3 regions of the Sphingobium sp. L-44 genome follow, and region 2 is predicted to be linked to each of the others. Evidence: riboswitches for the same ligand, from Rfam matches in the RefSeq annotation. Region 2 holds a riboswitch; each other region holds the start of a gene.
What was found. A riboswitch is a leader RNA that binds a small molecule or an ion and turns the genes downstream of it on or off. The one in region 2 is predicted to bind cobalamin.
Positions count from the first base shown of each region.

Region 1: another riboswitch for cobalamin. It lies ahead of AC13EK_RS11650 (cobalamin biosynthesis protein CobG); the one in region 2 lies ahead of AC13EK_RS08255 (TonB-dependent receptor plug domain-containing protein).
Region 3: another riboswitch for cobalamin. It lies ahead of AC13EK_RS18550 (TonB-dependent receptor plug domain-containing protein); the one in region 2 lies ahead of AC13EK_RS08255 (TonB-dependent receptor plug domain-containing protein).

Region 1 covers NZ_JBSXOQ010000088.1:62,347-67,534, forward strand. Annotated here, with positions in the region: gene AC13EK_RS11630 (cobalt-precorrin-6A reductase) at 1-637, shown strand, start outside; gene cobJ (precorrin-3B C(17)-methyltransferase) at 598-1,380, opposite strand; gene cobI (precorrin-2 C(20)-methyltransferase) at 1,377-2,099, opposite strand; gene AC13EK_RS11645 (precorrin-8X methylmutase) at 2,096-2,725, opposite strand; gene AC13EK_RS11650 (cobalamin biosynthesis protein CobG) at 2,725-3,777, opposite strand; cobalamin riboswitch at 4,058-4,269, opposite strand; tRNA gene AC13EK_RS11655 (tRNA-Gln) at 4,447-4,521, opposite strand; gene AC13EK_RS11660 (MarR family winged helix-turn-helix transcriptional regulator) at 4,684-5,188, shown strand, end outside.
Region 2 covers NZ_JBSXOQ010000078.1:2,994-8,181, forward strand. Annotated here, with positions in the region: gene AC13EK_RS08245 (copper resistance system multicopper oxidase) at 1-722, shown strand, start outside; gene AC13EK_RS08250 (copper resistance protein B) at 719-1,564, shown strand; cobalamin riboswitch at 1,627-1,884, shown strand; gene AC13EK_RS08255 (TonB-dependent receptor plug domain-containing protein) at 2,075-4,063, shown strand; gene AC13EK_RS08260 (PepSY domain-containing protein) at 4,066-5,188, shown strand, end outside.
Region 3 covers NZ_JBSXOQ010000112.1:49,256-54,443, forward strand. Annotated here, with positions in the region: gene AC13EK_RS18545 (FecCD family ABC transporter permease) at 1-313, opposite strand, end outside; gene AC13EK_RS18550 (TonB-dependent receptor plug domain-containing protein) at 326-2,170, opposite strand; cobalamin riboswitch at 2,342-2,583, opposite strand; gene AC13EK_RS18555 (threonine ammonia-lyase) at 2,723-3,715, shown strand; gene dapF (diaminopimelate epimerase) at 3,756-4,568, shown strand; gene mtaB (tRNA (N(6)-L-threonylcarbamoyladenosine(37)-C(2))-methylthiotransferase MtaB) at 4,571-5,188, shown strand, end outside.

The DNA of each region.
Region 1 (5,188 bases), on a different contig from region 2:
GCCCGTGCGGGTCGGCGGCTTTGGCGGGGTGGCGGGACTGGTCGCGCATCTGCGTGCGGAAGGCATCACCCATCTGGTCGACGCCACCCATCCCTTTGCCGCGACGATGAGCGCCCATGCGGTGGCGGCTGCGCATGGGGCGGGGATCGCCCATGCCGCACTGACCCGTGCGCCCTGGACGCCCGGCGCCGGCGACCGCTGGACCGCGGTGCCGGACATGGCAGCGGCGGTGGCCGCGCTCGACGGCCCGCCTCAGCGGATCATGCTCGCCCTGGGGCGCATGCATGTGGAGGACTTCGCCGCCCAGCCCCAGCATCATTATCTGCTGCGCTTCGTGGATGCGCCGGACGCGGTGCTCCCCCTGCCCGATCATGCCCTGATCGTGGATCGCGGCCCGTTCACGGTGGCGGACGACACAAGCCTGCTGCGCGATCATCGCATCGACCTGATCGTCGCCAAGAATGCCGGTGGCACGGGCGCAGCCGCCAAGCTGGACGCCGCGCGCGCGCTGGGCCTGCGCGTGCTGATGATCGACCGGCCCGCGCTGCCCGATCGGTGGGAGTTCCACCGGCCCGAGGATGTGCTCGACTGGATCGCTCATCCCGCCGCCTCGTCGGGGATGCCGCGCGGCGTGTAGAGGATAGGCCCGCGCGCGCGCTCGATGATGCGAGTCCGGCTCGACCCGACGATCACCATGGTGCGCATGTCCGCCATGTCCGCGCGCGCCTGCCCCAGCGGCACGATATGCAATGTCTCCTGCGCGGTGGTGACGGCGCGGGCAAAGAGGATCGGGCGCGCGTCGCCACAAAGTTCCCGCAACAGCGCCAGCGTGCGCACGAACCCTTCCGGCCGCGACGCCGAGCGAGGATTGTAGAAGGCCATGGCGAAATCCGCCTCCGCCGCCAGCCGCAGCCGCTTTTCGATCAGGGACCAGGGCTTGAGATTGTCCGACAGGTTGATCGCACAGAAATCATGGCCGAGCGGCGCGCCCGCACGCGCCGCGGCGGCCAGCATCGCGGTAATGCCGGGCAGCACGCGAATGTCGATGTCGCGCCAGGGAGCGGGGCCGGCCTCCAGCGCCTCGAACAGCGCGGACGCCATGGCAAAGACGCCCGGATCGCCCGAGGAGACGACGACCACCCGCCGCCCCTGCGCCGCCAGCTCCAGCGCATGGGCCGCCCGATCCAGTTCCACCCGATTGTCCGAAGGATGCAACATCAGCCCCGCACGCGGCGCGACCCGCGCGACATAGGGGATATAGCCCACCACGTCGGTCGCGGCAGCCAGCGCGGCATCGACCTCCGGCGTCACCAGCGCTTCGTCCCCCGGCCCAAGCCCCGCGATCGCGATCCAGCCCCCCTCTGCCGCCGCGAAACTCATGGCCGGCGCCCCTGGCCGTGGATCAGCAGGATCGAGAAATAGGGCGTGACCCTGTCGACATCGGCCAGCCGGGTCACGCGCTGTTCCGGCATGGCGGCATGTTCGACCAGCCATGCTTCATCGCTGCGCCCGGCCGCCGCCACCGCACGGCGCAGCTTGGCGAGGTGCCGGCCGATCTTCATCACCACCAGCGCGTCGGTATCGCGGATGCGGCGGACCAGTTCCTCTTCCGGCAGGGTTGCCATCGCCACGGTCAGCACATCGTCCCCCCAGGTGATCGGCAGGCCGGTCGCATTCCACGCCCCCGACATGCCCATGATGCCGGGGACCACTTCGACCGGGACCAGCCCCGACAGCCGACTGTGCAGATGCATGAAGGAGCCGTAGAAAAAGGGATCGCCCTCGCACAATACGACCACATCCTCGCCCGCCTCCGCGATCGCCAGCAGCCGACCGGTGCAGTCGGCATAGAAGGCGGCTAAACAATCATTGTAGCGCGGATCGGTGAGCGGAATTTCGGTCGTCACCGGATATTCCATCGCCAGTTCGATCGCATCGTCCCGCAACATGCCCTGCGCGATGCGGCGCGCCTGCCCCGGCCGGCCAGCCTTGCGGAAATAGGCGACATGCCGTCCCCCCCGCACCAGCCGGTCGGCGCGCACGCTCAGCAAGTCCTGCGCGCCGGGGCCAAGGCCCACGCCATAGACGGTGCCGCTCATTCCGCGCGGCTCGCCAGCGCATTGATCGCCGCGACCGTGATCGCGCTGCCGCCAAGCCGCCCGTCGACGACGCAGCAGGGGACCGGCTGCGCCGCCCACAGTGCCGCCTTGGATTCCGCCGCGCCGACGAAGCCGACCGGGCAGCCGATGATCGCTGCGGGGCGCGGACAGGCCGGATCCTCCAGCATGTCGAGCAGGTGGAACAACGCCGTGGGCGCATTGCCGATGGCAACCAGTGCCCCGGCAAGATGCGGCCGCCACAATTCCAGCGCGGCGGCGGACCGGGTATTGCCCATCGCCCGCGCCATGTCCGGCACGGCGGTGTCGTGCAAGGTGCAGAGCACGGCATTGTCGGCGGGCAGGCGCGCGCGCGTGACCCCTTCCGACACCATGCGCGCATCGCACAGCACCGGCGCCCCTTCGGCCAGGGCCTGCCGCGCCGCCGCTGCAAAGCCCGGCGAAAAGCGGATATGGCCCGCAAGGTCCACCATGCCCGCGGCATGGATCATGCGCACAGCGACCGGCTCCTCCTCGGCAGCAAAGCGCCCGAGGTCGGCTTCGGCGCGGATGGTGGCGAAGGACTGGCGATAGATCGCCGCGCCGTCCCTCTCATAATCATGGGGCATCAACAGGCTCCGAAATGGGCAAGAAGGTCGGTGGCGGTGAGGTCAGGACGGACGGGCGCCGATCCTGCGCGGGCATGGAAGGCAAGGTCGTAGCGCCCGTCCCGCCCCGTCAGCACGATGTCGGCCGGCATCGCACAGGCACAGCCCTTGGCGCAGCCGGAGACATGAAGGCGGCCCGCCACATGGGGGGCCAACTGGCGGGCGAGGTCGCGCGTCTCCACGCTCGCCTGCGGACAGGCAGGCGCGCCGGGGCAGGCCTCCACATGGATCAGCGGGTCGGCAGCGTCGGCGGACAGGCCAGGCACCTGTCCTTCGGCCAGCAGCATGCGCCACGGGGTCAGCCGCATGGCCGGCGCGTCGAGAAAATGCCGCGCATCGATCTGGCCGAAGGGAAGACCATAGGCCAAGCCGCCATCCCATGCGCCGGGGACCAGTCGCGGGCGTGGCAACGCCGCCTCTGTCATGCCCGTTGCCCAATCCGGCAGGGGCGCATCATGCCGGGCCATGCGCCCCGCGCGCGCGCCGTCGCTCTCCACGAACCATCGGGCGAGCGCGAGCAGCGCATCCACTTCGCCGCCGCTGTCCACCGGCACGCCTTGTGCCCGCCCCTCGGCGCGCAGGATCAGGCCGCCGTCCCGCGCCCGCTCGATGCGAAAATCCCCCGCTTCGCCGGACAGGAGCGGCGCAGCGCCGGCATCGGTGACGAAGCCCATCTTGCCCGGCAAGTCCGGCAGTTCGTCCAGGCGATCGAGCAACTGGCGGGCGATGCGATGGCTGTCATCCCCTTCGCGCCAGTCCGGCGCGACCATCATCATGCGCGCGCCCTCGCGCCGAGCATCGTGGTCGACCAGGCCAAGGTCGAGCAGCCGGTCGAGCAAGGGGCGCCAACTATCGTCGCGCACGCCGCGGATCTGGAGGTTCGCGCGCCGGGTCATGTCGATCAGGCCGTTGCCATGGGCGATCGCCGCTTCGCCCAGCGCCGTCATGTCGGCGGCCGAAAGACGGCCAAGGCGCGGCTTCACGCGCACGATCAGCCCGTCGCCCGCCGCCATCGGACGCCAGGCATCGGGACACCAGCCCCGAACGGCCGGCCCGCGAGCCACCGCATGGTTCGCGGTCGCCCTATCACTGCCCGCGCCGGTCTGGCTCACAGGCACATCCTCCGCGCGCCGGGACGCAACCAGGCGGGGCTTGCCGGCATCGCCGGTCGGCGCGAGGCGGCAGGCAGGCGCGACAGGCGCCCGACACCACGCGGCCGTGCAGCCCCAGCCACACGCTTCGCCGCCCAGACGGAAGAGAGACCGTGCCATGACCAATCCCTGGGTCAGGACAAGAGCGACCGAAACGCCGGCAGGTCTCCTGGCTCGCGGGTCGTTGCGGGATGCACGCCTTCCCGGACGCTCTGTCCAGTGGCTGCCCTCATGGGCTCGTGCATCGCGCTATCCGCTTACAGTTGCAGGGACAGCCGCGGAATAAGGGGCCAGGCCCCCGCACCGCATTCCCGATTAAGTTCCTTGCGGAACACCGGCGTCAGTTATGCAATGCACCAGCATGAACCGGCGCATCGGTGATGCCCTAGTCGAAACATCGGTCTTCGCCAAGACATGGAATGGGTATCGGCAGTCCCGCTGCCGGCTCGACGCCCAAGGCATACCGACGGAAGATGCCGAAACGGAAACCGGAAGCAAGGAAAGCGACGCGGCGTCGGATACCGAAAATTATGGCTGGGGCGGCAGGATTCGAACCTGCGCATGGCGGCATCAAAAGCCGCTGCCTTACCGCTTGGCGACGCCCCAGCAATGCGCCGATCCAAGTCAGCGCGGGACCGCCATATAGCGGCTGATGCACGAAAGAAAAGCCCTCCTGACGATGGACTTCGCCTTTCCCTTTCCTTCCCGCCCAACCCATCTTAGGGATCAACCCCACGCCCCCGCCCCTGCAACCGGAAACCCGCGCCGATGTCCGTCCAAGCCCCCTCGCCCAGCCAGATCGCACCGGCCTCGCCGCTGTTCCTGCGCGAGGACGAAATCCGGCGCGGCATCGAGATGCTCTATTTCGGCTATTCCGCGCTCACCCGCTCGATCGACGAGGGGCTGGCGGCGCAGGGCCTGGGCCGCGCCCATCACCGCGCCCTCTATTTCATCTCGCGCCAGCCCGACCTGACGGTGAAGGATCTGCTGCGCCTGCTGGCAATCACCAAGCAATCGCTCGGCCGGGTGCTCAATGACCTGATCGAGCGCGGCTATATCGAGACCCGGCCCGGCAGCAGCGACCGGCGGCAGAAACTGCTGCGCCTCAGCCCCGCCGGCCGCGCGCTGGAGGCCGAGCTTTTCCGCGCGCTGCGCGAGAAGATGGCGGCCGCCTATGCCCAGGCCGGACAGGGTTCCGTCACCGGTTTCTGGCGGGTGATGGAGGGTCTGATCCCCGATGCCGACCGGTCGATGGTGTTCGGCCTCAGCGGCG
Region 2 (5,188 bases):
CCACGCTGGCGCCGCAGATCGGCATGGTCGCGCCGGTGCCCGATCGGCGCGCCCGGCCGCTGCTGGGCATGAAGGACATGGGCATGGACATGGGCGGCATGGACATGGGCCATGGCGGCGTGATCGACCTCAGCCAGCCGGCCAATGACGCCATGACGGGGCATAGCATGAAGATGCGCGACAAGTCGGTCGCGCCGGGCGTGAAAATGGGGCCGGGCGTCGCCACCCTGTCGCCGATGCCGGCCGATCGCACCGTTGACCGGCCGACGGGGCTGGAGGATGTCGACCATCGGGTGCTGACCTATGCCGATCTGCGGTCGCTGACGCCGAACACGGACCTGCGCACGCCGACCCGGTCGCTCGACATCCATCTGACCGCGAACATGGAACGCTATATGTGGTCGTTCGATGGGGTGAAGCTGTCGGAAGGGGCCGAGCCGATCGCCTTCCGTCATATGGAACGGGTGCGCGTGACCCTGATCAACGACACGATGATGCCGCATCCCATCCATCTGCATGGTCATTTCTTCGAACTGGTGACCGGCGCGGCTGCGCATAATCCGCGCAAGCATACGGTGAATGTGCTGCCGGGCGGCAAGGTCAGTTTCGACTTCACCGCCGATGCGCTGGGCGACTGGGCCTTCCACTGCCATATGCTGATGCACATGCATGCCGGGATGATGCGGGTCGTGACGGTGCGCCATGGGGAGGATGCAGCATGAAGCTGATCGCGCTCCTGCTGCTCGCCGCCGCTGCGCCGGTGCAGGCCCAGACCATGGACCATGGCGCGATGGGCCACAGTATGCCCACCACCGATGCTGCGATCCCACAGGGCACGGCCCCGCCGGTGCCGACCGATCATGCCGCCGACGCGCTCTATGACCGCGCTGCCATGGCCCGCGCCCGCGCGGCGATGATCGCGGAAGGGGGCGGCATGACCTATTCGCAATGGATGCTCGATCGGCTGGAATATCGCGCCGGCAAGGGCGCGGATGGCTATGCTTGGGAAGGCGAGGGCTGGATCGGCGGCGACATCAACCGCTTCGCGGTCAAGAGCGAAGGCGAGGGGACGTTCGGCGGATCGCTCGAACGGGCCGAGGTTCAGGCGCTCTACAGCCGGGCGATCGACCCCTGGTTCAACCTGCAGGCGGGCGTGCGGCAGGATTTCGGCGAAGGGCCGGAGCGCAGCTATGCGGTGATCGGCATCGATGGCCTGGCGCCCTATTGGTTCGAGGTCGGGGCCGAAGCCTTTCTGTCGACCAGGGGCGACGCCCATCTGCGGCTGGAGGCGAGCTATGACCAGCGCATCATCCAGCGGCTGATCCTGCAGCCCGCCGCCGAGTTCAATCTGGCGGCGCAACATGTGCCCGAACTGGGGATCGGCGCCGGCCCGTCCGATATCGAGCTGGGGCTGCGGCTGCGCTACGAGATCGCTCGCGAATTCGCGCCCTATGTCGGCGTCAATTGGGAGCGCAAGCTGGGCGACACGGCCGATTATGCCCGTGCCGCCGGCGATAAGCCATCCGCCACCAGCCTGGTCATCGGCCTGCGCGCCTGGTTTTGAGACCGGCTTGCAGCCCGCCTGATATTCGATTATCGATCCCGCCGATCCTGCGCCGCACGGCATGGGATCATGATCGCGCCGGTGTCCCGAAAGGGGCTTAATAGGGAATGCGGTGCGGATGGCCCTCTCATGCAGGGTGTCGTCCAAATCCGCAGCTGTCCCTGCAACTGTAAGCGGTGAGCGCGATGCATATGTGCGGACGGCAGAATGACCGATCCGCCAGCCACTGGGCCGGACGCTAAATCCTGCGAGGCCTGGGAAGGCCGTGCATCAAGCGATGACCCGTGAGCCAGGAGACCTGCCGGCGTCTGGTCGCTCTTGCCTTGGTCCAGGGGATGGCCGCGGCACGGTAACTTCCGTCTGAGCGACGAACGAGCGGCTGGGGCCGCTGCGACGACGCGCGTCGGTTGCCCTTGGGCGCCCGGCCGGCGCGTGTGTCGGACGTTCGCGCGCGTGCCGCTCGTGAAGGTTGCCCCCGCCCGTCGAACGCGGCGCCGGATGGGGGAATAAATGAAGTCCATTATCGTTTCGCGGGCCGCCCTGGCCCTTTCGCTTGCCTTTGCCTCGCCGGCTCTGGCCGATGAGGCGGAGGGCGACAGCATCGTCGTCACCGGCACCAGCCTGGAAGAGACGCTGCCGCAGCAACTGTCGCGCTATGGCCATGCCATCGAGATCGTCACCGACACGCAGATCCGCGATGCCGCCGCGATCGACACCGCCCGCGCTCTGGAAGCGGTGCCGGGCCTGTTCATCCGGTCGCAGTCCGGGCCGTTCAGCTATGTCGACATTGCGCTGCAGGGTTCGCGCACCAAGGATGTGCTGTGGACGATGGACGGCATCCGCCTCAACAACCGCCTCTATGGCGGCACCTCGCCCAACGACACTATGGCCGCCAGCATGATCGAGCGGATCGAGGTGCTGAAAGGCGGCGAAAGCCTGTTCTACGGCACCCAGGCGGCGGCCGGTGTCATCAATGTCGTCACCCGCGACTTCAGCGATGATCTGGGCGGCCAAGTCAATGCCAGCCTCGACAGCTTTGCCGGCACTAGCCTGGATGGCTATGTTCGCGGCGCGATCGGCCAGCATCGCTTCGTGGTCTGGGCCAATCGCAGCCAGTCGGACGGCTATCGCCCTTATGACGTGATGCAGCCCAGCGCCACCGATCGCGCGCGCGGCTATGACCTCTGGTCGGCGGGCATCAAATATCAATATGATATCGCGCCGGACCTGCGCCTCAACGCGCTCTACCAGCATACCAAGGCCGATCTCGACAATATCAGCGCGACCCGGACCAAACAGAGCCGCAACGACCGCAACGAGGAAGTGGCCAGCCTGCGGCTCGACTATACCGGCGAGGATGGCGTGCAATTCTTCCTCAAGGGCTATTTCCACGACTGGAAGACTGCCTATGTCCAGATCCGCAACCCCGTGCCCGCGGGCCCGCCGCAGGTCATCTACCCGGCCGGCACCTTCTGGGGCTATCAGGATTATGGCGGCAGCGCGGTGGTGCAGCTCAACATGCTGCGCGGCATCGACACGCTGATCGGCTATGATTTCCAGAGCTTCAACGGCCGCGACGACGTCCTGCTGATCGCGCCGACCGATGAACAGGTCCATGCCGGCATCTTCCAGTTGCGCACCAATGACGAATTGTCGAGCAAGGGGCGGATCGCGGCGGGCCTGCGCTACAACAAGGCGAAGGGATCGGAAAAGACGATCTGGAACGTCTCGGGTCGCTATGATGTCAGCGACGCGCTGTTCGTGGAGGCCAATGGCGGCACCTCCTTCGTGCTGCCCGACGCCTCGCAGCTTTATGGCAATGATCCCTGTTGCGAGGTCGGCAACCCGAACCTGAAGCCCGAGGAGAGCCTGAACCTCAACGCCGCGCTGGGCGGCGCGCTGGCCGGCGGAGCGATCCGCTGGAAAGCGACCTATTTCAACCGGCGCATCACCGATCTGATCGACACGACCTATGATGATCCGGCCTTTCCCGACGGCACCTATATCAACGTTCGCGACAAGGTGCGGGCCGAAGGCGCCGAGCTGGAGCTGAATGCGGACCTGACCGGTGGCTGGGGCCTGTCGGCCAGCTACACCTGGTCGCGCGTCCGCAATCAGGGCAGTTCGGTGCAGCGCGATCGCAATCCGGAACAATATGGCCGCGCCGCGATCGTCTATGCGCCGGAAGCCAGCCGCTTCGGCGCCAATCTGTCGGCCAATTGGGTGGGCGATGTCTGGTCGACCGCATCGGGCTTTGGCCGGATGAACTATGGCAATTATGCCGTGGTCGATGCGGGTGCGCATCTGTGGCTGGACCAGGCGCGGCGCAACCGGTTCGGCGTCAATGTCGAGAATCTGTTCGACCGCGACTATGCCTCCACCGGCTATCGCTCGGCGGTCAGTGACGCAGGGGTATTGGATGGCAGCAACAGCCGCTTCCTCTACTTCTACCGGGGCGTGCCGCGCACGCTGCGGGTCAGCTATGGCCTGAGCTTCTGACCATGTTGCGGCCGGTCCTGCTGCTGCATCGCTGGCTGGGCATCATCATCGGCGCGGTCATGACGCTGTGGTGCCTGTCCGGCTTCGTGATGCTCTATGTCGACTATCCGCGCCTGACACCGGCCGCGCAGCTTGGGGGGCTCACGCCCCTCAAGCTGTCGGCCGGGCAGGCAGGGATGTTGCCCGACGCCATGATGCTGTCCGCCGCCCGGATCGAGATGATGGCGGGGCGGCCTGTGCTGCGGGTCACCCCCGCGCTCGATCCGACGCGCACCATCCCGCAGATGCGGGTCTCCGCCGGCACCCATGACTGGGCGTCGGGGAAACCGGTCGAGCAGGTCGATCCGCAAAATATCCACAGGATCGCGCGCGAATTCGGCCGCAACAGCGCCATTGCGGGCCCGCCAGAGCGGATCGCGCAGACGGAGATGGACCAGTGGACGGTCCAGACCTTCCGCCGTAATGCGCCGCTCTACCGCGTCGATTATGCCGATGCGGCCGGGACGCAGGCCTATGTCTCGGGCAGGAGCGGGGAGGTGGTGCAGCTGACCACCCGCTTCCAGCGCTTCTGGGGCTGGCTCGGCGCGGTGCCGCACTGGCTCTATCCCACGATCCTGCGACAGGATGGCGCGCTGTGGAGCCAGGTCGTCATCTGGACCTCGCTGATCGGCTGCTTCCTGACGATCACCGGCCTGTGGGTCGGCATCGCCCGGTTGCGCCGGCGCCGCGACGGCAGCATCGGATCGCCCTATCGGGGCCTGTGGTGGTGGCATCATATGGCCGGGCTGTTCTTCGGCATAGTGACGCTGACCTGGGTAGCGAGCGGGCTGCTGTCGATGAACCCCTGGGGGCTGCTGGACAGCGAGGCGATGATGACGCAGCGCCAGCGGCTGAACGGCGACTTCGCCTGGGGCGATGCGCGCCGAGCGATCGCGGCGCTGCCTGCCTTGCCGACGGGTATCGTTCGGCTGGAAGCAGTGCCCTTTGCTGGTGCCGTCCATCTGGTGGCGATCGATCGGGCTGGCAAGGCGCAGCGTTTCGACGCTGCTGGCCGGCCTGCCACTTTGTCGGAAGCGGGCTTGCGCGCGGCGCTCCATGACGGTCCGGCGATTGGCTCGATCGTCC
Region 3 (5,188 bases), on a different contig from region 2:
CGATCACCGCCCCCAGCGCCGCCGCATTGGACACGCCCAGCACGGCGGGTTCGGCCAGCGGATTGCGCAGATAGCCCTGCAGTGCCGCGCCCGACAGGCCCAGCATGGCGCCAACCAGCAGGCCGATCGCCATGCGCGGCAGGCGCAGGTCGATGACGATCGCGCGCGCCACCATGTCGCCACCGCCGGCCAGCACCGCCAGAATGCGGGCCGGCGCGATCGTCACCGATCCCAGCGCGACCGACGCGATAGCCGCGACCAGCAGCAGGGCGATCAGCCCCGGCAGCAACAGAGGATGCCGCCGCCCGCTCATGCGCGCCGCTCCTTAGAAGCGGACACGCACGCCGCCATAGGCCGACCGGCCATAGGTGCCATAGCCATAGGCCGTGGCGTAATCCGCATCGAACAGATTGTCGATCCGGCCATAGACTTCCAGATGGTCGCCCACGGGGAAGGACGCGCGCAGCCCGGCCAGCGCATAGCCGTCGAGCCGGCGCGTGTTCGCCGTGTCGTCATAGCTGTCGCCGACCATGGTCAGCGTCGCGCCGGTAGACAGGCCGAAGGACCAGAGATAGTCGGCCGACACACTGACCGCATTGGCGGCGCGGCGCGGCAGGCGATTGCCGTCGGTGGCCCCGCCCGACCGGTCGCGCGCATCGACATAGCTGTAGGATGCCGCCACCGTCAGCGCCTCGACCGGCTTCAGCGTCAGCGTCGCTTCCACGCCCTTGGCGCGGGTCCGGTCCAGATTGCCATAGGTGTAGGTCGCATAATCATAATTGATCTGGTTGCGGGTATCGCGCCGGAAGGCGGTCAGCGACAGCATAGCCTTGTCCCCGTCCAGGCTCTGGTCGAAGCCGATATCATAGCTTTTCGACCGCTCCGGCCGCAGCGCGCTGTTGCCGCTATAGGTGTCGTAGAGCTGATAGAGGGACGGCGCCTTGAACCCCTCGCCATAGGAGAGGCGGATATTGGTCGCGCCGGCATTCGGCGTGTAATTGGCGTTGGCGCCAAAGGTGGTCGCACCGCCGAACTGGCTATGATCGTCATGGCGCAGCCCGCCGGTGACGGCCAGGCCCGTGAGCGGCTTCACCACCGCCAGCGCATAGACGCTGTCGATATTCGCCTTCGCGCTCGCTATGTCGCCAAAGCCGAAATACTCATAGTCCGGCCGCTCATGCTCATAGCCGAAGATCAGCTTGGCCTGATCCACCGGGGCATAGACGCCCTCATATTCGAAGCGCAGATTGGTGCCCGAATAGCCATAGTCCGGGTCGGTGCCGCGCACGAAATAATAGTCGCGGTCGTTGCGCATCCAGGTAACGGCGGCGCGGTTGGTCAGCTTGCCGTCGAGCAGCGCCAGGTTGATCCCGGCATAGCCGACATATTGGTCCAGCTTGCTGACGTCGCTGCTGTCGGCCGGCGCGCCGAAGAAGCTGTCATAGTCGAGATCGGCATGGATATAGTAACCGCGCAGGTCGAGGCTCAGGCTGTCGGAAAAGGCGATCTTCAGCTTGGCATTGGTGGCGATATTCTCATAGCCATCCTTCTCGACGCCGCCGAACGACCGGCCGACCGAGGAAATGCCGTCGGTGTTGAAATAGGCGACGCCCACGCCGCCCGACACCGCGCCGCGCGTGCCCGACACATCGGCCTTCGCGTTCAACGTGTCGCTATAGCCATAATCGGCCGCGGCATTGACCTCGAAACCCTCGCTCGGCGCGCCGGTCATCACATTGACCACGCCGCCGATCGCCTGGCTGCCATAGACCACCGAGTTGGAGCCGCGCAGCACTTCGATCCGGCGGATATTGCCGGTCAACAGATGGCCGAAATCATAGCCGTCGCCGATGCCGCTCGGGTCGTTGACCTTGACCCCGTCGATCAGCACCAGCGTCTGGGTCGTCTCCGCGCCGCGCAGCGACACGCCGGTCACACCGCCGGTGGAACCGTTGCGGCTGAAGCGGACGCCCGGCGTGGTGGCGAGCAGGTCGACGACATCGACCGCCTGGCGCGTCCTGATCGTGTCGGCATCGATCACCGTGATCGCCTGGCCGACCTCGTCGCGCGGCTGTGCGATGCCCGAAGCGGTGACGACGATATCGTCATCCTGGGCCAATGCCGGCGTAGCGGCCAGCAGCGCGATCAGCGAAATCCCCAACGTCTTCATTTTATCGTCCCCCGGCGTCCGTCGATTTGGAACCGGGGCGTCCGCACAAGCGGTCGCTGCGTGAGGATCGGGAAGACGCCAGCGCCCCGCCCCACGCACCGATGCGGCCCCGGCCGCCATGGGCGTCGCTCGACGGAAACACCGCGCCATGGCCATCCCCTGGGCCAGGGCAAGAGCGACCAGACGCCGGCAGGTCTCCTGGCTCGCGGGTCAGGGCAGCGATGCGCCAGCCTTCCCGGACCTATCGGTCCAGTGGCCGGTTCCGGCCCTCCCCTTTTGAAGAGCCTGGGAACCCTGCGCATCGCGCTCACCGCTTACAGTTGCAGGGACAGCCGCGGATTTGGAAGGGCTGCGCCCCCCGCACCGCATTCCCGTTTTCAGCCCTTGCGGGCACCGGCGCGATCATGCGCGTCCGGGGCTTTTGACTACCCCGGCGCGCGGCCCCCATAAGCCAAAGCACAAGCCCTGCCAAGCGGGCCAGGATCGCCCCGGCGGATCGTTGCGCGGCGCCGGCGGGCGGCTATGCAGGGGCCTCTTACCGGGAGACGCCAAATGACCGATTCGCTTGCCATCACTGCCGCCGACGTCGCCGATGCCGCGCGGCTGATCGCGCCGGCGGCGGTCCGCACCCCGCTGATCGAGAATGCCGCACTCAACGATCATTGCGGCCGGCGGGTGCTGGTGAAGTTCGAGGGCGCCCAGCATAGCGGATCGTTCAAGTTCCGTGGCGCCTATAACCGCCTCGCCCGACTGAACGCTGCGGAACGCGCGGCGGGCGTCGTCGCCTGGTCCTCGGGCAATCATGCCCAGGGCGTCGCCTTTGCCGCGCGCCTGCTCGGCATTCCCGCCACGATCGTGATGCCGGCCGACGCCCCTGCGATCAAGACCGCCAACACCCGTGCGCTCGGCGCCGAGGTCGTCCCCTATGACCGCTTCACCCAGAGCCGTGAGGCAATCGCCACCGCCCTGGCCACCGAACGCGGCGCGACGCTGGTTCCCTCCTTCGACGATCCCTTCATCATCGCCGGCCAAGGCACGATCGGCCTCGAAATATTGGAGCAGGCCCAGGCCGCCGGCGCCGACCTCAAGCAGATTCTCGTCTGCTGCGGTGGCGGCGGGCTGGTCGCGGGCACGGCGACAGCGGTAAAGGCCGCCCGCCCCGACATCAGCGTCTATGCGGTCGAACCCGCCGGTTTCGACGACACCGCCCGCTCGCTTGCCAGCGGCGTGCGCGAAAGCGTCTCGCCCGACGCGCGCAGCATCTGTGACGCGCTGCTGGCGCCCAGCCCCGGCGCGCTGACCTTCCCGATCAACCATGCCCTGCTGGCCGGCGGCCTGGTCGTCAGCGACGATCAGGTGCGCGACGCGATGCGCTTCGCCTTCACCATGCTCAAGCTGGTGGTCGAACCAGGCGGCGCAGTCGCGCTCGCCGCCATGCTTGCCGGCCTCGCCCCGCCCACCGACGGCGCCACCGCCCTCGTCATCTCCGGCGCCAATGTCGATCCGGCCACCTATGCCGCGATCATCGGCGGCCCGAACGCCTGACCGCTGGTCTTTTGCCCCGTCCCGCACTAAATGCGGCGCCATGATGAGCCGCTTTTCCAAGATGCATGGTCTGGGCAATGATTTCGTCGTGATCGACGCGCGCCAAGCGCCGGTCGCGATGACGGAGGCGCGCGCCCGCGCCATTGCCGATCGCCATGCCGGCATCGGCTGTGACCAGTTGATCGTCATCGGCGATGCCGAGACCGGCGACCAGGCCGACGTGTCGATGCTGATCTTCAATTCCGACGGTTCGGAAGTGGAAGCCTGCGGCAATGCCACCCGCTGCGTGCCACTGTTCGTCGGCAAGGACGTGCTGATCCGGACCAGGGCCGGGCTGCTCGACGCCAAGGGCGTGGACGGCGGCGCCAGCGTCGACATGGGCGCGCCCCGCTTCGATTGGGACGCGATCCCGCTCGCTTATCCGATGGACACGCTGACGATGTCGGCCAGTTGGGAAGACCTGCCCGCGCCGGCCGCCGTCAATGTCGGCAACCCGCATGTGATCTTCTTCGTCGAGGATCTGGACGCGGTCGATTTCGAGCGCCTCGGCCCGCTGATCGAGCATGATCCGCTCTTCCCCGCCCGCGTGAACGTCAATTTCGCGCAGGTCGTCGGCCCGCAGCATCTGCGCCTGATCGTCTGGGAACGCGGCGCCGGCCTCACCCGCGCCTGCGGCACCGGCGCCTGCGCCACCGCCGTCGCGGCGATCCGGCGCAAGCTGATGGCCGGCCCGGTGACGGTCAGCCTGCCGGGCGGCGACCTGGAGATCGACTGGGCACCGGGCGGCACGATCCGCATGACCGGCCCCGCCACCCATGTGTTCGACGGCGAGGCGGACTGGGACCGCTTCTGACCGTGCCCGGTCCCGACATCATCACCCTGGGCTGCCGGCTCAACATCGCGGAGAGCGAGGCTATTCGCGAAATGGCCGGCGCACAGGACGACCTGATCGTCGTCAACAGCTGCGCCGTGACGGCCGAGGCCGTGCGCCAGACCCGGCAGGCGATCCGCCGCGCCAGGCGAGACCGCCCCGACGCCCGCATCCTCGTCACCGGCTGCGCCGCCCAGACCGAACCCCAGACCTTCGCCGCCATGGCGGAAGTGGACGGCGTGATCGGCAACCGGGAGAAGCTGGAGGCAGCCGCCTTCGCCCCGGTGGCGGATAAGGTCAACGTCTCCGACATCATGGCCGTGCGCGACACCGCGCCGCACATGGCCAGCGCCTTTGCCGAACATGCGCGCGCCTTTCTGGAGGTGCAGAATGGCTGCGACCATCGCTGCACCTTCTGCATCATCCCTTATGGCCGGGGGAACAGCCGCTCCGTGCCCGCCGGCGCGGTGATCGACAAGGCGAAGCAACTGGTCGACGCGGGCTATGGCGAGATCGTGCTGACCGGCGTTGATGTCACCAGCTATGGCCCCGACCTGCCGGGCAGCCCCTCGCTCGGCCAGCTTGTCGAACGACTGCTGCGC